DNA from 3 places in the Macrococcus brunensis genome. Region 2 is predicted to be linked to each of the others. Evidence: predicted binding sites of a transcription regulator. Region 2 holds the regulator's gene; each other region holds the start of a gene.
The links. Region 2 encodes LexA, which represses DNA repair genes until DNA is damaged. Its sites were predicted from a motif close to CGAACATATGTTCG; they were not measured.

Region 1 (8,242 bases), 520 kb from region 2:
TTCCTTCTGCGAGAATCGTACCCCCGCCGTCGCCTCCTTCTGGTCCTAGATCAATAATGTGGTCAGCCGTTTTAATGACATCGAGATTGTGCTCGATGATGATGACAGAATCACCATTTTCGACCAGCTGATGCAGGACTTTAAGTAAACGGGCAATATCGTCGACGTGAAGACCTGTTGTCGGCTCGTCTAAAATATACAGCGTCTTCCCATTTGAACGACGATGAAGTTCTGATGCCAGTTTAACGCGCTGTGCTTCACCACCCGATAACGTCGTGGCTGATTGACCCATCGCCACATACCCTAGTCCGACATCCACTATTGTCTTCAATTTGCGACTGATCTTCGGATGATTCTCGAAGAAATGATAGCCGTCTTCCACTGTCATCTCCAGAATATCTGCGATGCTTTTATCCTTGTATGTGACTTCCAGAGTTTCACGGTTATAACGTTTACCATGACAGACTTCACAAGGTACGTAGACGTCAGGCAGGAAGTGCATCTCAATCTTAATGATACCGTCACCTTTACAAGCTTCACATCGTCCACCTTTGACATTGAAACTGAAACGGCCTTTCTGATAACCGCGGAGCTTCGCTTCATTTGTCTGGCTGAATAAATCACGGATGTCATCAAATACACCTGTATAAGTGGCAGGATTTGAACGCGGAGTACGTCCAATCGGTGACTGATCAATATCGATGATTTTATCGATATGTTCAATGCCTTCTATCGAATCGTGGGCACCAGGTTTTCCCTTAGTCTTATAGATTTCCTGTGCCAGTCCTTTAAATAATACATCATTCACTAAAGAACTTTTTCCTGATCCGGATACGCCGGTCACTACTGTCATGACACCTAGCGGAATATCAACATCGATGTCTTTTAAGTTATGACTACGTGCACCTCTGATTTTAATATATCGTCCGTCTGGTTCGCGGCGTGTATCAGGCACATCAATCTGTTTCTTACCGCTTAAATACTGACCGGTAAGTGATTTTGAGTTCTTCATCACCTGTTTTGGAGTGCCGGCCGCTACAATTTGTCCGCCATGAACACCCGCACCCGGTCCGATATCAATGAGGTAATCTGCGGCAAGCATCGTGTCTTCATCATGTTCAACAACAATGAGTGTATTACCTAAATCACGCATAGATTCGAGCGAAGAGATGAGTCGGTCGTTGTCGCGCTGATGCAGGCCGATAGACGGTTCATCCAGTATATAAAGGACACCTGTCAGCTGTGAACCAATCTGCGTTGCAAGGCGGATACGCTGCGCCTCACCACCTGACAATGTCCCCGCACGGCGATCCATCGTCAAATATTCCAGTCCGACATTATTCAGAAAAGAAAGTCGGGAAGTGATTTCCTTGATGATTAAATTGGAAATCATCTTCTCTTTTTCTGTCAGTTCAATCTCTTCATAGTATTTAAGAGCCTGACCGATTGAACGTTTAACAACCTGGCCAATATGCTCGCCGTTAATCTTAACAGCCATCGCCTGTTCATTCAGACGGTAGCCTTCGCATGTCTCACAGACCTCTTCTGTCATATATTTACGCATCTGCTCACGTGTAAAATCAGAAGGACTGTCATGGAAACGACGGTCGATATTGTTGACGATTCCTTCATAGGCCATTGTTCTTGAACGGCTGACACCATTATCTTGTCTGAATTTATAAGTTATCTGCTCCGGTGAACCGTAGAAGATAATGTCACGCTCTTTTTTGGTCAGTTTATTAAACGGCTTCTTCATATCAATTTTGAAATGCTTGGCTGTCTGTCTAAGAAGAGACGGATAATATTCCGAGCTGATCGGCTGCCAAGGTACGAGAGCGCCATCAGCGAGACTAATGGATTCATCCGGTATCACGAGACTGAGGTCGACCGTCAGCTTTGTCCCAAGACCATCACAGCTAGGACAGGCACCGAACGGGCTATTGAACGAGAACATCCTTGGTTCCAGCTCATCTATAGAAAAACCACATTTAGGACAGGCATGATTTTCAGAGAACTTCATTTCTTTCTCGCCGATGACATCTATCACCACATTGCCTTCAGCAAGTTCCAGTGCATTTTGCAGAGAGTCCGCTAAACGGCTCTCAATATTCGGTTTGACGACTAATCGGTCAATGATGACATCGATATCATGATTTGATGTCTTCGCTAAGTTAATGTCATCTCCGATTTCCACCATCTCACCATCAATGCGTAGACGGGCATAACCTTTCTTACCGATGTCTTCAATCAGCTTCTTATGTTCACCTTTACGACCGGAAACAATGGGAGCCAGCACTTGTATTTTAGTACGTTCTTCAAGCTCCATAATACGGTCTACCATCTGCTGTATGGTCTGAGATTCTATCTTGATGTTATGGACCGGACAATAAGGTGTCCCGATTCGAGCAAACAACAGACGTAGATAGTCATAGATTTCTGTCACGGTTGATACTGTGCTTCGCGGGTTATTACTAGTCGTCTTCTGATCGATTGAGATAGCTGGGGATAAGCCTTCAATCGTATCAACATCAGGCTTATCCATCTGTCCTAAAAACTGTCTGGCGTAAGCACTTAATGATTCTACATAACGACGCTGGCCTTCTGCATAAATTGTATCGAATGCAAGACTGGACTTACCCGAGCCAGATAAGCCTGTCATCACGACAAGCTTATCGCGCGGTATTTTTATATCTACATCTTTAAGGTTATGAGCTCTTGCTCCTTTAACGACAATTTCTTTATTTTTCATAAGTTCACCCTTCTGCTTTCAGTTCAAATAGAATATCACGCAGCTCTGTCGCACGTTCGAAGTCCAGTGTTTTTGCCGCTTCTTTCATTTCGTGTTCGATTTGTTCCATACGGGTTGCACGTTCTTTTTTCGTCAGCTTTTTCTTCGGTTTAGTTTCTTTCACTGATTCATCGGTTTCAACAGAAGCGCTGATAGCATCACGGATTTTCTTATGAATTGTTGTTGGTGTAATACCGTGTTCTTTATTATAGGCTTCCTGAATATCACGTCGACGCTGTGTTTCATCTATAGCTGTACGCATCGAGTCAGTGATTTTATCTGCATACATAATGACTTTCCCGTTTTCATTACGCGCAGCTCGTCCAATTGTCTGAATAAGTGATCTTTCTGAACGCAGGAATCCTTCTTTGTCAGCATCCAGAATGGTAATCAGTGACACTTCCGGTATGTCCAGACCTTCACGAAGCAGATTGATACCAATGAGGACATCATAGACACCAAGACGCAAATCTCTGATGATCTCTGTTCGTTCCAGCGTCTTAATCTCTGAATGCAGGTAGTTGACTTTAATGCCTGCTTCTTTCAGGTAAGCGGTCAAGTCTTCACTCATTTTTTTAGTCAGTGTCGTAATCAGGACACGTTCTTTGCGTTCGATACGCACGCGAACTTCTTCCATCAAGTCATCAATCTGATGCTGTGAAGGTCGAACCTCAATAATAGGGTCAAGCAATCCTGTCGGACGGATAATCTGTTCAACCATCTCGTCAGTATGTTCAATTTCAAATGGACCGGGCGTCGCAGAAACATAGACAAACTGCTGTGCTTTTTCTTCAAATTCATCAAATTTAAGAGGACGGTTATCCAGTGCGCTTGGCAATCTGAAACCATGATCCACCAGTACCTTTTTACGCGCCTGGTCACCGTTATACATACCGCGAATCTGCGGCAGACTGACGTGCGACTCATCGACCATGATCAACCAGTCATCTCCGAAATAATCCAGTAGTGTATAAGGCGTCGAGCCTTTTGGGCGCAGTGTTAAATGTACAGAATAGTTCTCGATACCTGAACAGAAACCCATCTCACGCATCATCTCAATATCATAGTTTGTACGCTGCTCGAGACGCTGGGCTTCCAGCAGTTTATTTTCGGCGCGAAATACTTTCAGCTGTTCTTCCAGCTCTTTTTCAATACGTTCGATGGCTACTTTCATTTTTTCTTCTCGTGTAACGAAGTGACTGGCCGGGAAGATAGCGAAGTGTTCACGCTCTTTCAGCACTTCACCTGTTAAATAGTTGATCTCACGTATTCTATCTATTTCATCACCGAAAAACTCGACGCGCACACACTGCTCATCACGTGAGGCAGGAAATATCTCGACGACGTCCCCGCGTACACGGAATGTCCCGCGCTGAAAGTCAATATCGTTTCTTGTGTACTGAATATCTACAAGCTTACGGAGCAGCGCATTACGATCCATCTCCATACCTGTTCTTACGCTGACCACCATATCCTTGTATTCTTCCGGGTTACCGAGACCGTAAATACAACTCACCGATGCAATGATGATTACATCATCCCGCTCAAAAAGTGCACTTGTCGCTGAGTGACGTAATTTATCGATTTCATCGTTAATTGAGGCATCTTTTTCTATAAATGTATCTGTAGAGGGAACATACGCTTCCGGCTGATAGTAATCGTAGTAGCTGACAAAATATTCAACGCGGTTATCAGGGAAAAACTCCTTAAACTCACTGTACAGCTGACCTGCAAGCGTCTTATTATGCGCAATAATCAATGTGGGTTTGCCGACTGCCTGGATGATGTTACTCATTGTAAACGTCTTACCTGTACCTGTTGCACCGAGCAATGTCTGATAACGTTTACCTTCTTTAATACCGGCTACAAGCTTTTTAATCGCTGCCGGCTGATCCCCGCCGGGCTTAAATTCTGACTGTAGTTTAAATGGATGATGTTCCATGTAACCCCTCCTTAACGTATCTATTTTAGCAAATATAACCTTAAAAATACAAACATCTGTTCGCTCTCAAAATAAAAACACGTTCGCATTTGCGACCGTGTCTATTAATAATGAATCGTTTGATCCAGCTTCAGCTGATCAACTGCAAAATAGCCCAGCATCAGCGAGAGAGTATCAAGAAACACAATCATTTCTGAATGAAAAAAGCCTTTGTAGACAGATACCCCTATCACTAAAGCGGCTAACGCTAATCCTGTATATTTATTTTTTATCATCATACTGAACATAATCACCATGATAGCCGGCAGAAAAGAAGCAAGTATATACCATATCATAATACTGATCTATGATCTCCCTTCCACTTCCTGAACAAGAGTCTCCAGTTTACTGGCATCCAGTTCGCCGACATAAGTCGAGAGGACCTTACCCTCTTTACTCACAAAAATAGTTGTCGGTATATTATAGATTTTGTAATCTTTGACCATATCCTCAATACCAGTAACAATCGAGTAATCAGGCTGATACTTCTTAAGAAACGCGTCTCGTCCCTTTTCTTTATCCTGGACGTTCATTCCTATCAGCTTAATGTGATTCGGCTTCTGCTGATTGTATTTGATCAGTTCAGGCATTTCTTTATTACATGGTTCACACCAGGAGGCCCAGAAATTAATGATATTAATGTCAGCTGTCAGTTCACGGCCTAAGTTCAGTTTCTCTCCTTCCAAACTCTGCACCGGCTCCTTGCTGATATTGCGGTCGTTTATGTAATGCGCTTGTCCGCTGACTTTCAACTCTGTCGTATCCTGATTGATGACAGTATATACACTGTATGCCGCCAGCAGCATAAAAATACCGCTCAATACCCACATCAAGATTCTTTTCATATTCTGCCTCCTTCTCCTTCGCTATTATAACAAGAATCCATAAAAAAAAGGATAAACAAATTCGTTTATCCTTTCTAAAAATTAATAGATATATTGGAAATTACGTACTTGATAGCTAGGAATTGTACGGTATGTTTTAACGCCCTGACGTGGATAGTTCATTTCTGATACAACAATTGAACCATTTGTATATTTTTTCTCAACAACTGCTACGTGACCATAGTAGCCTAATTGTGAAACAAGGACAGAACCTTTAATAGGTTTACGGCTCACCGTATAACCGTAGCGTGATGCATTGTATGCCCAGTTTCTTGCATTGCCCCATTGGTTGGAAACATAGCGTCCGAGTTGAGCACGACGATTGAATGCGTAGTATGCACAGCTGCCCCATGTGTAGTAGTTAGCCGCTTTATATTTTACAGGATTTGAATAAGCTTGAGCAGTAGGCTGTTCAACAGCAGTAGAGATAGTCAGTAACATAAGGACAGTTAAGATCGACAGCATCATTTTTTTCATCGTGAATTGTTCCTCCAACATTTTCTTAGTAAGATGATAATAGCATAGAAAATGAGAGCAAAATCCGATGTTACTTAAGCGTAATATAACTGTTACCTAATATATACTTATAGACATATTTCTATAAAATTAAACAAAAAAGACAGCTTTCGCCGTCTTTTAATATCTATAATAACCTGTCACACTACCGTTAATATAACTGACTGCACGCTGCTTAACGCCTTCTTTCGAATTTAGAGCATCCACCATCTGGCCGTTGCCAATATAGATACCTACGTGACTGCCCTCATTAAAGAAGACAAGATCTCCTGCAACTGGAGAAGTGACTCGTTTTCCAACTGCCATCTGCTGGTAAGTCGTCCGTGGCAGAGATTTACCCATAGCAGCGAAAACTTGTTGAGCAAAAGAAGAACAATCGACTTGTGTAGATGAATTGGCACCATAGACATAAGACTTATTGGCTGCAATTTTCAGTGCAATCTGAGCAATGCGGTTTGAAGAAGTTATTTTGACTTCTGACCGTTCGAGTTTTGTTTCAGTATCTGTGGCATCAAAATGATATGTTTCAGGTGAGATAAAATTGTTCTCTTCATCGTGTGGTCTGATGATCGGTGAGTCAGATTCTGCTGATTCAAAATCATAAGTTTCCGGGGAGATGACGTTGACTTCTTCATCATGCGGTCTCATAACAGGCGCTGCTGCTTGTTCAGGTTCTGATTTAACGGTGATGGTTGGTTCAGCGGCCTGGTATCGTCCTTCTGCAGCGGGTTCTGTAATTTTAGCTTCAGACTTTTTTTCAGTTCTGACAATATCGATTTTTGGATCCAGCATCGTTTTAAATTCATGTGACTTTTTCACTTTTTTCTCATCAACGATTAAGATTTTACCTGGTTTTAATTGATTTGATTTAAGGTTGTTCCATTTTTTGAGACGTAACGTAGAAATTTCATATTTATCAGCTACTTTTAATAATGTATCGCCTTTTTTCACTTTATATTCTCCGGCATGCGCTTTTTCAGCTGCATCTGCGCCGGCTATAGATGTCACTGATAATGTTGTTGCTAAAGTCAGTGTTAAGATTACTTTCTTCATATAAAAAAATTCCCCCGCCTTTAAATCAAATTCACAAATTTGATTCAAATATAGCACAGGGGAACCTGTAAAGATATAGACTCAATGATATCTTTATATAACTGTAATATTACTTCTGTTTGCTTAAATATTCAGCAATTTTATCGACGTCTTCGCCCTGAGCCTGACCTTTAGGCATATTGCCTTTACCATTTTTGATGATATCTGCAATTTCTGCTTTAGAGTATTTAGCGCCTACCTGAGTGAGGTTCGGGCCGCTTGCACCTTCTAAGTCTTTACCATGACAGCCGACACATGAATTATTCTGGAACGCTGTTAATCCAGAATCTGCGTTACTATTATCTGCTGTTTTCGTCTCTTCTCCGTTGCCACACGCTGCAAGAGCTAGCGTTCCTGCTAAAACTGTACCTACTAACCATTTTTTCATCAGCAATTCCCCCTTATTATTTACACTTACCATTATAATACATCTGCTAAACCATTACAGCTGACTTTTTAAGTAAGCATCAATAAAAAGTGAGATGTCGCCATCCATGACGGCTGATGTGTTTCCTGTTTCAGCGTTTGTCCTGTGGTCCTTGACCATTGAGTACGGGTGGAAGACGTATGAACGAATCTGAGAACCCCAGCCAATTTCTTTCTGTTCACCACGTATAGCAAGCATCTCTGCTTCCTGCTCTTCCAGTTTACGCTGGTAGAGCTTCGCTTTCAGCATCTTCATCGCCTGTTCACGGTTTTTGATCTGTGAACGTTCGTTCTGACAAGTCACCACAATACCGGTCGGCTGATGGGTAATACGAACGGCGGAGTCAGTCGTATTGATGTGCTGCCCACCTGCGCCTGTCGCACGGTACGTGTCCACACTGATATCTTCCGGATTAATCTCGATCTCAATATTATCGTTATCAAATTCAGGCACCACTTCACATGAAGCAAAAGATGTATGACGCCGGCCAGATGAATCAAATGGTGATATACGCACAAGACGATGGACGCCTTTTTCGGCTTTTAAATAACCAT
Region 2 (8,242 bases):
GTGCATGCGGACAAAACAGCAGTGATAAAGGAGAACAACTTGAGGTCTATACGACTGTCTTTCCATTTAAATCAATGACCGAGCAAATTGGTGGTGATCATGTAGAAGTAAAGAGTATTTATCCGAATGGCACAGATATCCATACGTTTGAACCGACTCAGCAAGATACGTTGAATATTGCGAAAGGTGATCTCTTCATTTATTCAAGTGATGAACTTGATCCTGTTGCTGCAAAGATCAACAAAGCAGCTAAAAATAAAAATACGTTAGCAGTTGCCTCAAATCTTGAAGAAAAACAGTTACTTGAGCACCATCATGACCACGGAGATGAGCATGAACATGAACACGAGCATGGCCATGAAGAGAGTGCACATGACCCACATGTCTGGCTGGACCCAGTGATGAATAAAACATTCGCTAAAGAAATTAAAGATAAACTCGTTAAACTTGATCCAGAGAACAAAAAGGACTATAGCAAGAACTATGAAAAATTAGTTAAAGAGATTGATGACATAGATACTCAACTAAAACAAATCACAAAAAACCCCAAAAGGGACACTGTTTATATTTCTCATGAGTCGATCGGCTACTTAGCTAATCGTTACCACTTTACTGAAAAAGGTGTTTCAGGTATGAACAATGAAGAACCTTCACAGCAGGAGATTGTGACGATGATCAATGATATCAATGACTTAAAAGTACCTTACATTTTATATGAGCAGAATATTCCTTCTAAGATTACGGATGTAATCAAGGACAAAACAAAAACAGAGGCACTTAAGTTTCATAATATGTCTGTACTGACAGACGACGATGTTAAAAATAAAGATGTGACTTATCAAACAATCATGAAGCAGAATGTTGAATCACTTGATAAAGCATTAAATCAATAAAATAATAAAAAACAGTATTTTTCACTTTACAAAGTTATCATTAACCGGTAAATTACCCTATGGACGAATTATTTTATCAAAAGTCTAATTAAAAGTTCGTATTTGAAAAGAGGGGTAATAATGGAAGAAGTATTTGATTATGAAGATATTCAATTGATTCCGAACAAGTGTATCGTAACGAGCAGAAGTGAATGTAATACATCTATAGAATTTGGTCCTAAAACTTTTAAGATTCCTGTAGTCCCAGCTAATATGCAGACTGTTATGAATGAAGAACTGGCTGAATGGTTTGCGAGTCAGGATTATTTCTATATTATGCACCGCTTTGACGAAGCGGCACGTATTCCTTTCATCAAACGCATGCAGGAAAAAGGGCTGTTCGCCTCTATTTCAGTGGGTGTTAAAGAAGGAGAATATCGCTTTGTTGAGCAGCTGGCAGCAGAAGGTCTAGTTCCAGAGTATACGACGATTGATATCGCGCATGGACACTCTGACCAGGTCATCAATATGATCAAACATATTAAAGAGCATATTCCAGGTACATTCCTGATTGCAGGTAACGTCGGTACACCTGAAGCAGTTCGTGAACTTGAGAACGCTGGAGCTGATGCTACGAAGGTGGGTATTGGGCCAGGACGTGTCTGCATCACTAAGATTAAGACAGGCTTCGGTACAGGCGGCTGGCAGTTAGCAGCAGTTAAACAATGTGCGAAGGCAGCACGTAAACCGATTATCGCTGATGGGGGTATCCGTACGCATGGTGATATCGCGAAGTCAATCCGCTTCGGTGCTTCTATGATCATGGTCGGTTCATTATTTGCTGCTCACGAGGAATCTCCTGGTGAGACAGTTGAACTTGACGGTAAACTGTATAAAGAATACTTCGGCAGCGCTTCAGAGTTTCAGAAGGGCGAGAAAAAGAATGTTGAAGGTAAAAAAATGTTCGTTGAGCATAAAGGTTCATTAAAAGATACATTAATTGAAATGCAGCAGGACCTTCAGTCTTCTATCTCATATGCAGGCGGAAAAGATCTTGAATCCATTCGCAAAGTCAATTACGTCATTGTTAAAAACTCAATATTTAATGGTGATACGGATCGCTAAAAAATACATGACTTCGGTCATGTATTTTTTGTTTGATGTCATTTATGCTATAATCGTATTTATTTCTGGAGTGAAGTCATGAAAAAACTGCTATTATTCTGCATACTTGCAGCTGTACTCTTCTTGGTGCCTGTTAACTTCTCGACACTTCCTGATCACGCGACATTATCCGTTAAAGAAAGCTTGAGACATCTGACAGCACAAGAACGACCTGAAAAAACAAAGGCAGTATCAGTTGGTCGTATCAAGATGAATATGTCCAAAAGTCAGGTCAATCATATACTGGGTAAAGAAAAACGAGTGCTGCGCAATCCTTATGGGAGTTGGACGCTCTATCATCAGCAGTATCAGCATTTTGTTATGGTTGGGTTTATGAATAACCGGGTCGCTGCTCTATATTCAAATGATCCACAGTATATAGATAGTCAGGGAGTACTAACAGCAAAGTCACTAGAACAGGTAAAAAAGTTAAAAGGAACACCATTATCAGTAGAAGCGGGTTCAAATTATCGTGTCAGGTTAAGCGATAAACATGTGCTGAGATATCGAGCAGAAGGTATTAGATCGACCTATTACTTTGATCAGTTTAATCGGCGAGTGGATGCACTGATGATAATGTCTGACAGCTATTTCAATCAGAAACAGCAGTTCTATGGTCATCCATCCGTACAGCTGGCGAGAAGCTACGAGCAGCTTGATTTCGAACTGATCAATGCATCACGGGTGAAGCGAGGGTTATCAGCGCTTCAATTTAATGATAAAATAAGTCATACTGCACGACAACATTCAATAGACATGGCTGAAAATCATTTTTTCAGTCATGTCAATCAGCAGGGGCAGACACCATTCGACCGGATGAAGCAAGATGGACTTCACTTTTCTACCGCGGGCGAGAATATCGCCTATGGACAGGTTTCCTCTATAGAGGCGCATCACGGACTGATGAATTCAAAAGGACATAGACAGAATATATTGAATCGTCACTATCTTGAAGTAGGTACAGGCGTTGCATTCAATGAGAAAAACGCACCGTATTATACCGAAAATTTTATAACTGAGAATTAGGAGATTATATGGCTAAAGAGAAAATTTTTTCATCATTGCTCGTTACGACAGAAGAAAGTATTTTAGTAGAGGACATTGGTAATAAACAGATGAAGCTTCCTTCTGTAATGAAGAGAAGCAATCAATCGATTCAGCAGAGTGCTAACAACTTTGCTGCCAGTCTGCATAAACAGCTGAAAGTTGGGGGGATTCTTTTTGTAGTTGAAGACAAGAAGTTGATGAAGACTTTCTTATCAGCTTCTACAGTCAATGCAACATCATTTGTATTTAACGTAAGAAATCATGACGAATTCAAAGTGAAAAAACCTTATGTCTGGTTATCTTTTGATCATCTGGACCAACTGGATATAGCTGATGAACTGAAACAGATTATTATTTCAAATCAAGTCATCAAATCAAGTGTCCCGCTTGTTAATCTGCACTAAAAAAACCGATGGAAAAAAATCCCATGGGTTTTTTAGTTTAGAGACGAGTGATCGTCATATTCAGACGTTCTGTTACTTTCTGGCGACTATTTGTACGCTCTGCTATGCGGTGGTCATCCTGATCGATGATATGAAGCATAGTATCAATGTGACCCAGACGGCGGAACTCTTCAGCGATAGACTGTGCAATGGAGTGATGTTCCGGGTTTACATGTGCATCTATATCATTGAAATAATTCTGAACATCCGTAAAATTAAGTGTCTGTTCATTGTCTTTATAGTTTTCAAGTGACGAAGTAAAACCATTTGTACTGTTTAATGACGGCTGATAGAGATTAGCAATCGCCAGTAGAGATTTTTTAATGCTGCCTTCTCCAAAACCGAAGTTGAACGCGAATTCTGAATCGCTTAAGTTTTTAACTTTATCCAATACTTGCTGACGTTCTGTTTTTACCCAGTTATAGTCGATAGTCATAATCATTCTCCTTTTTGTGTGTTTAGTTTGTTCATACCCGTAATTTCATGAAATATGTTCGTTTATCAAGATTCATTACGGGGTATTCAAAATCTAGAAAAGAGGAATGGGAATGAATCAAGACAAAACTGAAACTAAAGACATATTAGAGCAAGTTAAAGAAATACTTGGACGTAAATAGGTCACGCTATAAATAGCGTGACCTATTTTTAAAACTCACGGAAAAGTCCGACGACTTTGCCTAGCACTGTCACTTTGTTTAAATAAATGGGTTCCATTGTCGCATTCTCTGGTTGTAATCGGTAACGATTGCTTTCTTTATAGAAGCGCTTAACAGTTGCTTCATCTTCTTCTGTCATCGCTACGATAATATCACCGTTCTCTGCAATGGACTGACGACGGACGATGACTTTATCCCCGTCAAGAATACCTGCTTCAATCATACTTTCTCCAATAACTTCAAGAATAAAGACATCACTATTGTGACTTGAAGTGAAATGTGACGGAAGAGGAAAGTACTGCTCAACGTTCTCTACAGCAGTGATAGGCAAGCCCGCTGTTACTTTACCGACGACCGGCACCATAATCGTCTCTTCTAACAGAGCAGATGCAGGTGTTGTACTCACAATTTCAATGGCACGTGGCTTAGTAGGATCGCGCTTGATATAACCTTTTTCTTCTAATCGTGAAAGATGACCGTGAACAGTGGAACTTGAAGCCAGACCGACCGCTTCACCAATCTCTCTGACACTTGGTGGATAACCTTTAGTTGAAACAATATGTTGTAAATATTCATAAATTTCTTGTTGTCGTTTAGTTAGTTCTTTCATGAGAACACTCCTTAGTGTACTTTCTATCTGTATTATAGCATACTTGTTCGGGTGTCACAAACGTTTGTTCGTATTTATATTGACAACGAACAAGTGTTCTGTTATCCTATGAATACAAACAAATGTTCTGGAGGAAAATCACATGACAATTAGAATTTCTAAGGACTTTTTAGCGTATTTCTTTTTCTTTTTAATGATGGCAACGTTCGGAATCATATATATGGCACAATCTAATGCTCTTTATGAAAAACCTCTTACTCATGAAGTAGGGCAAACTCAAGTACAATCGACTGCGAACACACATTCCGCCACCATGAACGGAGAAGTCCTGGGTATTGTTCGGTAATATGAACGTCTGACTTTAGTCAGACGTTTTTTTGTGCTTAAACAAGCACTCCTGATAGCTTTGAGCTATAAATTTTGATATCTTAATTAGTGAAAGGATGAGGTTTATGTTAGAAGAACACAAAATGAAAAGACTGAATGAACTCTCACAGAAAAAGAAAGAATCAGGTTTAACTGAAGAGGAAGGAAAAGAACAGACAGGCTTGAGAGCTGAATACCTGTCCAACTTCCGTAACAGTTTCAAAAAAACGATTGAAAACACAAAAATTATTGATCCTGAAGGCAATGATGTGACACCGGATAAAGTTAAAGAAATTCAGCGTCAGAATAATATCAGAGAAGAATAGGAGAGAAACAATGACAAACGATCAGTTAGCAATTGATACACTACGTGCGTTAAGTATTGACCAGATTGAAAAAGCAAAATCAGGACACCCTGGTTTACCAATGGGTGCAGCACCGATGGCTTATACTTTGTGGACAAAGCACTTGAGATTTAACCCAAGTTCTAAGTATTTCTTTGACCGTGACCGTTTTGTTTTATCAGCAGGCCATGGTTCAGCACTTCTCTATTCACTGCTGCATGTGTCAGGGGCGCTTGAACTGGAAGAGCTTAAAAACTTCCGTCAATGGGAATCTAAAACACCGGGACACCCTGAGTTCAACCATACTGATGGTGTAGACATTACAACAGGTCCACTCGGACAAGGTTTTGCGATGAGTGTCGGGATGGCGATGGCTGAGAAGCACCTGGCAGCGAAATACAATAAAGAAGGTCATGACATTATTGACCACTTTACTTATGTGCTTGTTTCAGACGGGGACCTGATGGAAGGGATTTCTCATGAAGCGGCATCTCTTGCAGGTCATTTAAAATTAAACAAACTGATTGCTTTATATGATTCAAATGATATCTCGCTGGATGGTGACTTGGATAAAGCATTTTCTGAGCAGGTTAAAGGACGCTTTGAAGCATATGGCTGGCAGCATATTTTAGTTGAAGACGGCAATGATATCAATGCCATTGATGCAGCAATCACTCAAGCTAAAAACGCTGACCGTCCGACGATGATTGAAGTGAAAACAGTCATCGGCTACGGCGCTCCTAATAAACAAGGGACAAATGGTGTGCACGGTTCACCACTTGGAGCTGATGAACGTAAACTTGCTTTTGAAAACTACGGACTTGATCCAGAAGAGACATTCAATGTGCCTGATGAAGTCTATGAAATCTTCCAGAACACTATGCTGAAACGTGCCAATGACAAGGAAGCTGCCTGGCATGAAGCATTTAAAGCTTATAAAGAAAACTTCCCTGAACTCGGGGAGCAGCTTGATGCAGCAATTGACAATCGCCTCGTAGAAGGTTATGCCAATGCTTTACCGAAGTTTGAAGTAGGGACATCAGATGCGACGCGTAGTACTTCAGGACAGGTTCTTCAGGCTTTATCACAGTCCGTACCGCAGTTATTTGGCGGCTCTGCCGATTTAGCATCTTCGAATAAATCTAATATTAAAGAAGAAGCTGATTTCTCAGCAGAAACACCAGAAGCCCGCAATATCTGGTTTGGTGTCCGAGAATTCGCGATGGCTGCTATGATTAACGGTATGGCCGCGCATGGTGGGGTTAAACCATATGGCGCGACATTCTTTGTCTTCAGTGACTATTTAAAACCAGCGCTCCGTTTAGCTGCTTTAATGGGTGTACCGTCAACTTATGTCTTTACGCATGATTCTATCGCAGTCGGAGAAGATGGACCGACGCATGAACCGATTGAACAGCTGGCAGGACTTCGTGCGATGCCATATTTAAATCTGTTCCGTCCGGCCGACGGTAACGAAACTCGTGTCGCATGGCAGGTCGCAATGGAATCTAAGAAGGATCCAACTGCTTTAGTACTGACACGTCAGAACCTGCCTGTTCTTGATGTAGAGCAGTCAGTTCTCGAAGAAGGTGTACGACGCGGTGCTTATATCGTCTATCAATCTGAAACACCTGAATACTTAATCGTTGCAACGGGTTCAGAAGTTTCACTTGCTTTAGAAGCAGGTCAGCTGCTTGAATCTCAAGGTAAAGGTGTACAGATTGTCTCTATGCCGAACTTGAATATGTTTGATCAACAGGATGCAGACTACAAATCACAGGTTCTGCCTCGCAGCTTAACGAAACGTGTAGCAATTGAAATGGGTGCGACAGATGGCTGGTACAAATATGTCGGTCTAGATGGACTTGTTATCGGTATTGACCGCTTCGGTGCAAGTGCACCTGGCGACATCGTTATGGAGAAATACGGCTTTACGAAAGAAAATGTGGTTAAAGAAATTTTAAGCCATTTCTAGTAAGACTACCGGGTGACCGGTAGTTTTTTTATGGTTGAAATATAGACTGTATTTTAGTAAAATTTGATAGGAATGAGAAAGTGGGTGAAAGAATGGCAACTTGGATCTGGATTTTATTAATTATTCTTGCAGCAGCTGCAGGAGCAGCCGCTGGTTTTTATTTCGCACGTCAATATATGATGGATTATCTTAAAAAGAACCCGCCTATTAATGAAGAAATGTTACGCATGATGATGATGCAGATGGGTCAGAAACCATCACAGAAGAAAATCAATCAGATGATGTCTATGATGAACAAAAACATGAATCAGAATCTGAAGTAATGAACAGCTCCTGTCCTGGTTGGATGGGGGTATTTTTTTGTCATCAACTGTTCAAAATATAGATGTTCATCCTATATAACTGTTTGCTAATATAGAAAGGAATGGGGTGATTAAATGGGCGATGTAACAATGGCTCTCGCGTTTGGGGCAGGTATTCTAAGTTTTATTTCACCATGTGTACTGCCGATTTATCCAGCGTTTCTATCATATATAACTGGGGTATCGTTTAATGATCTGCAGGAAGGTCAGATCAACCGTAAAGCTATCATGCATACGTTATTATTCCTGCTAGGGTTTTCAATTGTTTATATTTCGTTTGGTATAGGTATTGGTTTTGTCAGTACTATACTGCAGACGTATGATGATACGATTCGAATGGTTGGCGGACTGCTGATGATTGTGTTCGGGCTCATGACGCTCGGTATCTTTACACCTGACTTCC
Region 3 (8,242 bases), 1.1 Mb from region 2:
TGTTTCGCACGGCTTGAAAAAACAACGGCACCTTCCACACCAAGAAATGCCCACACCGTCACCAGCATTGTACTTTTGACCTGAGCCATAATATCCTGAAAATCAAAACTTTTCGGACCTTGGTCAGTCATACCATAAAAACCTGTCATAAATGTATCGAAATTAAAGCCAGTCACTAATACGACTAAAAATAAAAAAAGCGGAATCATTTTAGCGATAGTCACAATCATATTGATTAACATTGTATTCTTGACTCCTCTTGAAATGAGCAGAAAGACACACCATAATAATAACGAAGCTACTATTATACTCGGTCATCAGCAATGTGCCATATGCGACATTGCCGAGTAACGCACTAAACTAGTAACCCCAGGCAGAATTGAATCCCATATAATCACCGAAACCTGCTTGTGCGTAACTATAGATGCCGCCGTCAAGTTTCGGTCTGACACTCGTTAAATTCTGAAAGCTGAGCCCTAGTGCTATCATGCCAACTCCTGTGATCAGCCAGCCGATGAGGATAGCTAGTCCGCCTGCTTCAGTACCCATATCACTGATCAGGTTAAAAGCACCACCGCCGATCATCGTTCCCACCACCATCGCAACGAGCGCCAATAAACTTAATTTCCTATCATTCGCTTTACCCAAATCTCTCCACCTCGATTAATCAAATACAGTCCTATTACTCTTCTTATGAGTAAAAATTTTTATCGACTTCTACCTTTACCCATTTAAACGGCCAAATAGCATTAAAATTCAAATAGATACCCCCAATCAGTAGATTGGAGGTATCTATCAATCATTTTTTTGATGCTGAATGACTTTCACATCTTTGTTATCAGCAATTTCTTTAGCACGCTTTGCCGCTTCCTGTTTTGTATCATGCGTTGAATCTGCGCGTTGAGCACCCTGTGTCTTCACGTGCCACTTATTATCTTCAAAGTAGACTTCAACGTCCTTGTCCATCAGCTCTGGATGTGCTGAATCATCTTTTTTGTGCTGCGTGATTTTCTTGTTCTTCAGTTCATGCAATTCTTCTGTTGAGGCCGCTTTATACCAGTCTTTCGCCTGTTTTGTCGCAATAGGAATCAAATCTTCTTCCTTATAGCCATCTGTCAGCATCGCATTTCCGATATCGATGGCCTTCTTCCGTTCAAGTTCATCAAAGTTCTTCCAGCTGTTCGGGTAGTCATTCATTGTCCACATCATCATCACTCCCATTTCAATTGTTACTCTTTCCATAACCTTTTTGAGGAGATATTAATCTTCTATTAATGAGAAACTTAACCTTTATGACCGGCGATGAGTCCTTTTCGCAGTTTAATAGTGCCGCTATTCGTTAAGGACGACGCTCGTATGACGATGTCTTTACCATACTTACGACGGAGCTGGTCAAGATAATCTTCTACAATCTCCCGTTTCATGTCTTCCGGTGCTTCAAAGAGACTCATCTGTCTGATTCGACTATCACGCAGATTGCTGAAAGAAACACTTACTGTCCTGAAAAGGCGGTTTATCTCTGCATATTCTTCTAAGTACCGCCAGATCAGGTTAACAATCTGCATAGTCGCTGTGAAATAATCCTTCTTAGTGAACTGTTTATGGATTCCCCCACCATCTGCATAGCCTACAGTAAAGGCAATCGTCGTCGGATACAGATTCTTCTCTCTGACGCGGTAAAACACCTCATCTATCTGTTCACTGATGACCGTCTTCAGTTCATGAAACTGATAATCACGCATCAGAATCTGTGACTTACCGTATGATTTGCCTTTGATGACATGCGGTTTGCGAATCACACTTTCATCTATTCCATTGGCATGCAAGTGCAGATCGACGCCGATAATACCGAAGTCACGCTTTAAATATTCAACTGGATAATGGGCTAGATCACCGATACTGAAGATGCCTTTCTTGTTCAGCTTCTTCTCCGTCCGATTATTAATGCCCCACATCTCAGTCAGTGGTTCGATATCCCACAGTTTACGGGGGACATCGTGATAACGCCATTCAGCGACACCTTCTGTCGTCCGTTTTGCTTCTAAGTCCATGGACAGCTTGGCAAGCAGAGGGTTTGAGCCGATACCTATCGTGCTGACAATCTGCGTCTGATTGTAGATTTCCTGCTGCAGTATACGTGCCATCTGATAAGGTGACCGGGCAAACAGATGATAGGAATCCGTGATATCCATAAAGAATTCGTCGATACTATACTGATGGAAATCTTCGGGCGCTACATATTGCAGCGCAATCGCTGAAATCTCGCTCGATACTTGAATATATTTAAGCATAGAGGGGTTAATGATATAAATATCTGAACGATGCGGAATTTCAAATAATCTTGATCCAGTTTTTATACCTAATGTTTTTAAAGGCGGTGTTGCAGCCAGTACAACAGAACCTTGACGTTTCGTATCTCCGACAACAGCGAGTTTAGTCGTCAGCGGATTCAGTCCTTTTTCGATACACGAGACCGATGCAAAGAAGCTTTTAAGGTCAACACAAAGTACATCACGAGAACTACATTGATAATAGTCATACATTCTCCCACCTCATTTATATATCAAGTGTATACGAGAACATACGTTCGTGTAAAGTAGTGAGAAGGACTCTTACTTTAATAAAATAATTCACTTAAAACGGCTTTAGTGATAGAGCGCTTTTGTTTCGGCAAGTCTATTCAGCAGTTCCTCTATCTCCTCATCACTGATAGCAAGAGAAATCCGAATATACTGATCACCATTTGAACCAAATGGCAAGCCCGGTGTCGTCAATATAGACTGTTTCTTCAGCAGGTCATCTACATATGCTTCGCTGTTATAACCATCCGGGATTTTAAGCCATAGGAAAATACCGCCCTGCATCGGCTCAAACGGAATACCTGCCTCAGTCAGGAAGCTTGTCACTTTATCTCTACGCTTTCTGAAGATGGCGTTCTGCGTCTCTAGGAAAGGTTCTCCCAGTGCCAGTGCACTGACCGCTGCTTCCTGGACGACCCCCCACATCCCGACTTGTGTATGGTCCTGATAATAATTGAGTGCGCCGACGATATCCTTATTACCTACCGCAAAACCAATCCGCACCCCTGACATATTAAAGCCTTTAGAGAGTGAATAAATTTCCACTGCCACTTCTTTTGCACCTTCTGACTGCAGGATACTTGGATTTTTAGCGTCGAATCCGAACGCTGCATAGGCAAAGTCATGCACAATCTGTATCTTCGTCCCTCTGAAGCGCTCGATAATCTCATCGAACCCTGCACGTGTCGCGACCGCTCCTGTCGGATTGCTTGGATAATTGAGATAGATGAGTCGAGTCTTGTCTAATACCGCGGAATCAAGTGCATCAAAATTCGGCCAGTAACGATTGGCCGGCAGTAGTGGCAGCTCATAAACTGTACCACGTGCAAGCTTCACACCTGCAAGATAGTCCGTATAACCTGGGTTCGGCAGCAATACACCTTCTCCCGGTTCAATGACACAAAGAGGCAGGTTGACCAGTCCGTTCTTCGTCCCATAAAGAATACAGATTTCCTCGTCTTTATCCAGCTCAACACCATAAGTCTCCAGATAGAATTGCTGAATCGCTTCTTTTAGGACTTCCTTACCCCGGAACACGCCATATTTATTATTAGCAGGCTCCTGCACTGCTGACTGAATTGCTTCCAGCACTTCCGCCGGCACTTTCTGGTCAGGTATACCGACTGCTGTATTAATGAGGGGGTTAGTCCCGATTTCGAGCTTTCTGCCCATCGTCTTGCCGAAATAACTTTCGGGTATCGAATCCAGTAATCTAGAACGCATGCTCTCTCTCCTTCTTATCTCTAAAAATTAAAAACGTCATTACTTCAGCAGTAATGACGTTAAAAGATCACTTATCTGCCAAGCTTCTGCTTGATGGATTTAGCACAGTGCTCACAGAGCCTGCTGCTGAGACTTCATAGGGCCAGTTCCCTCCATCTCTCTGGATAAGACATATTTAAATGATTGTTATCAATATAGTATTAAAACAGGAGGTTGTCAAACCGGTTTCCGCTCCAACACTGTCTCTTTATAAGTGAAGTTCAGTTTCCTTTTCCAGTCGAGGCGCCTGCAGCTTAATAATCTGCCAGAAAATGACGATCATTATCAGCTGTGCCATACTTTTCTTTTGACTACTAGCTTGATTAATCATCAATAATCATTTGCATAAAAAGAAGACAACCATGGTCTTTCCTTGCTCGATATTCATTATTTTTCATCGTTCAGATAAGTTAATACAGCTGTGCCTACTGCTTTAGCTGCAACCATCATCGATTTTTCACTGATGTTGAATTTAGGATGATGGTGCGGGAAGATTTCCCCGTCTTCTGGTGCAGCGCCTGAGTAAATAAAGGTACTTGGAAGTTCTTTAGCATAGTATGCAAAGTCTTCTGACGGGGGTTGTGGTTCTGTCTGCTCAATTTGTACATCAGAGTGATCTTTAATGGCATTGACCACATACTCTGTGAATGCTGGATCATTATATAGCGCTGGGTAGTCATCATTATATTCCAATTCACATGTGACACCGTACATGGCTTCAAGCCCTGATGAGAGACGTTTAATTTCTTTTTCGATAGTTGCTTTTGTCTCTTCAGTCAATCCACGGACGTCTCCTTCAAGTTCAACAGCATCTTTGATCACATTGAACGGGCCTTTCCCATCGAATGAACCAATAGTCACAACACCTGTTTCAAACGGGCTGAGTCTTCTTGATACGACTGTCTGCACAGCAGTGACGAAAGCGCTCCCTGCTACAATTGCATCATTCGCCATATGCGGAGATGAGCCGTGACCACCTTTACCTTTGATCTTCAGTTTGAAGAAGGCACGTCCCGTCTGCACAAACCCAGGATAATAGTACATTTTACCTGTTTCCATCGTACTCATGACGTGGACACCGATCACGTTATCAACGCCCTCAAGTACGCCGTCCTTAATCATTGTCTGTGCCCCACCTGGCGGAACTTCTTCAGCTGGCTGATGAATAACGACAATCTTACCGCTGAAGCTATCTTTCATTTCGATCAATGTATCTGCAAGTATCAGCATATAAGCTGTGTGCGCGTCGTGACCACACGCGTGCATGACACCTTTATTTTTAGAAGCATAAGGCAGACCGGTTTCTTCTTCGATTGGCAATGCATCAAAATCTGCACGAATCGCAATTGTTTTACCTGGTTTACCAGAGTCAATAGTCACTTTAACCCCATTCGCGCCGACATTTGTCTCGACTTCAGCATCTTTTCCTTCGTAGAAATCCGCAATATATTTCGGCGTTTCTTTTTCTTCGAAAGATAATTCTGGATTTTCATGTAAATGACGTCTGATGGCAATCATCTGTTCTTCTTTACTTTCAAGTGTTTTGATTAACTGATTGTACACGCCTATTCACTCCTTACGAAATCATTTTATTTCAATAATGTCCCCTTCTTTATTTTTTGTAAATATACGCTCTTTAACTGCCTTTCATATCACTGATTCTGCGACCATTCAGAACCAGTTTTGGAGCGTCAGGGTCATGTCCTTGCAGAGTTGCGACAATTACACTGTCTCCTTACAGGGCCAGTTCGAGATGTTCTCAGCCATGTCCCAGAACAGATATTCATAATAGCTGGTCTTTACGACAATCTCTTCCAACACTTTTAATTCTGCCTCACTCTTACCTTCAGCAGCTTCATTCATCAGCCGGATACAGTCATCCTTCAGTTCAGTGAATTCAGGTGAATGATACATATCCACCCATTCCTGATACACACCAAGATTGTTGTTTGATGCTGCAAGGTGCTCACCAATATAGTGATAGCTCCACGTACAGGCAAGCACTGCTGCTATCGTATATTCAACGCCACCCTGATGAGCCATCTTCAGCATATAGCTGGTATAAGATTCCGTCACTTCAGCCGCTTGCACCGCCTCAAGCTCTTCTTGTGTTATACCGAACTGCGCTGCATAAGAACGGTGTAAGGCCATCTCCGTCGCCAGTGTGCCGTGCAGCAGTTCGCCGAAAGTCGTCATCATAGCAAGATCAGTGGCTTTCGAGGCACCGACTGCAAACAATCTCGCATATTCAATTAAATAAATATAATCCTGCTTCAGCCAGTGTTTGAATTTCTCAAGGTCTAATGTCCCATCACCCAGACCTTTAACAAAAGGATGCTCTAAATAAGAATTCCAGATCGGTTCCACTCTCTCAAATAAACGTTCTGTAAACACTTTATCTTCACTCCTCCCAATCCTTTACATACACTTCAACGATAGATAAGTTATCAGTAAAAGTCAAAAGGTTAGAAAATACAACTAATTGTCATGATTATATTTATTACGTTGCTTTTTGAGGGCAGTGTTTCTTGTGAAACAACACAAAAGATTTCAGTACATTTCTTTAAAACTTGTATGCTTATGCAAACTATAGACTATTACTATTAGATTCTTTTATTATCATTTATCGTACGTAAGTCTAATTGTATTGCTTGAAATGAAAATTAATTTATAGTAAAAATTTTCTGTTTGCGTTGCCACAGCAGTTTCGTTATTAATAAATTAAATTTTCTTTATCTGGCAAGTTATACAATCAAGTTAGCCACCTAAGGTAGAGGATACATTAATTGTTTATAAAAAAATACGCCATGACGAGTTCATGTTAATATTGTAGTTCTCACACCGACAATAAAGGAATGAATTCGTATGACGCATATCAATGGTAACACGAAAACCGTTAAGGGCAAACACCTTTCTAGAGATGAACGGATCATCATACAGACGTTGATCAGTGAAGGATATTCAAACAGACAAATAGCTGGAAAGCTCGGTAGAGCGCCACAGACCATTAATAATGAGATAAAGCGTGGCACGTACACACAAAAGAGCCGGCAGGTGCATAACAATAAGACTTACACTTACTACAAGTGCGTCTATTCACCTGATTTTGCCCAGGATAGATACTTTGAAAATCGTATCAAGTCAGGACGTCGTCCTCTTCCCGTTACAGATAATCCCTTTGTTGAATGGGCGGATAATCTGATGATACATGAGGGGATGTCTCCGGCTTCCGTTATTATGATGGCTAAGAAAGCTGAGCTCTTTCCAGAAAGATTCATCCCCTGTATAAAGACACTCTATAACTGGATTGACAGAAAGCTGATAAAGACGCGTAATATCAATCTTCTGATGAAATTGAAGCTTAAGAATAAGAAGCCGGCAGGCTTTACTCGCATCGATAAAAAATTACTGGGACAGTCCATCGAACTACGTCCTCGTGCAGTAGATACACGTACGACCTTCGGACACTGGGAGATAGATACTGTAGTCGGTCAGAAGTCTGCCGAAGATCAGGTTCTCCTCACCATGGTTGAGAGAAAAAGCCGGTATGACCTTATCTTAAAGATTGATGGTAAACAAAGTTGCCATGTAGTCAATGCACTACGTCATCTGATAAAAGAAACAGGAGATGCTTTCCCTAAAATATTCAAGTCCATTACATCAGATAACGGACCTGAATTCAGCGATCTTTCTGAATGCCTGAGGGGATTATCAGAGGTCTACTTCAATCACCCCTATGCCTCCTGGGAAAGAGGGACGAAAGAAAATCAGCACAGATTTATTCGCCAGCATATTCCTAAAGGTATCCCCATTTCAACTGTAACAGCTTCTAACGTCCATAAAATCCAGGAATGGATGAACAGATATCCACGCAAGATACTAAATGGACAGTCAGCGATGGAAGTGTTTTTGAAAGAACTAATTAAAGAGAACATACTGAGTGAATCCCTAGGATTCTATATGAACTAGATTTGTCAGAGTGGCTAACTTGTAATTGCAATTTAGAATGTGTTTTTTTAATATTAAGTAGAAGGTATTTATAAAATTATTGAATTTTTAACAATATCATTGATAGGGGGAACCTTATCAAAAACTTCATCATTTATGGTAAGCTTCAGCGTATCATTTAGAAGTGCGATTAATTTATAGTATTCAAAAAAGACATGCCAAAATGACATGTCTTTCGCCTCTATCCGCGTGGTTAGACGCAGCAAGGTAGGGCTTCCCTTATTCCTTATTCACTATAATAATAGATATTCAATCTATTCGCAAGTGTTTAATTTAATATAGTGATTAACAACCATACTTATACTATCAACATATTTTATTATATAATCGTAATTATTATAATAATCTCTATTTAACAATAACCTTTCTAATAATCTTTGAAGATTACTAGA

Region 1: the regulator LexA is predicted to act here: its motif matches at 4,780-4,793, upstream of uvrB (excinuclease ABC subunit UvrB).
Region 3: the regulator LexA is predicted to act here: its motif matches at 2,577-2,590, upstream of MGG13_RS00315 (Y-family DNA polymerase).

What each region holds. Positions count from the first base shown of each region.
Region 1 covers NZ_CP092179.1:601,844-610,085, reverse strand. Annotated here, with positions in the region: gene uvrA (excinuclease ABC subunit UvrA) at 1-2,749, opposite strand, end outside; gene uvrB (excinuclease ABC subunit UvrB) at 2,754-4,730, opposite strand; gene MGG13_RS03255 (DUF2198 family protein) at 4,835-5,065, opposite strand; gene MGG13_RS03250 (TlpA family protein disulfide reductase) at 5,075-5,614, opposite strand; gene MGG13_RS03245 (CHAP domain-containing protein) at 5,696-6,130, opposite strand; gene MGG13_RS03240 (C40 family peptidase) at 6,290-7,222, opposite strand; gene cccB (cytochrome c551) at 7,332-7,652, opposite strand; one part of gene prfB (peptide chain release factor 2) at 7,704-8,242, opposite strand, start outside.
Region 2 covers NZ_CP092179.1:1,126,416-1,134,657, forward strand. Annotated here, with positions in the region: gene MGG13_RS05850 (metal ABC transporter solute-binding protein, Zn/Mn family) at 1-893, shown strand, start outside; gene guaC (GMP reductase) at 1,014-1,997, shown strand; gene MGG13_RS05860 (CAP domain-containing protein) at 2,076-3,062, shown strand; gene MGG13_RS05865 (hypothetical protein) at 3,071-3,487, shown strand; gene MGG13_RS05870 (hypothetical protein) at 3,525-3,962, opposite strand; gene lexA (transcriptional repressor LexA) at 4,172-4,792, opposite strand; gene MGG13_RS05880 (hypothetical protein) at 4,935-5,138, shown strand; gene MGG13_RS05885 (DUF896 domain-containing protein) at 5,245-5,484, shown strand; gene tkt (transketolase) at 5,495-7,477, shown strand; gene MGG13_RS05895 (YneF family protein) at 7,570-7,800, shown strand; gene MGG13_RS05900 (cytochrome c biogenesis CcdA family protein) at 7,915-8,242, shown strand, end outside.
Region 3 covers NZ_CP092179.1:57,723-65,964, reverse strand. Annotated here, with positions in the region: partial or broken gene MGG13_RS00325 (basic amino acid/polyamine antiporter) at 1-600, opposite strand, end outside; gene MGG13_RS00320 (DUF2188 domain-containing protein) at 796-1,209, opposite strand; gene MGG13_RS00315 (Y-family DNA polymerase) at 1,284-2,543, opposite strand; gene MGG13_RS00310 (aminotransferase class I/II-fold pyridoxal phosphate-dependent enzyme) at 2,646-3,803, opposite strand; SAM riboswitch class I at 3,872-3,974, opposite strand; gene MGG13_RS00305 (M20 family metallopeptidase) at 4,230-5,405, opposite strand; gene tenA (thiaminase II) at 5,565-6,236, opposite strand; gene MGG13_RS00295 (IS30 family transposase) at 6,708-7,811, shown strand; gene MGG13_RS00290 (Abi family protein) at 8,105-8,242, opposite strand, start outside.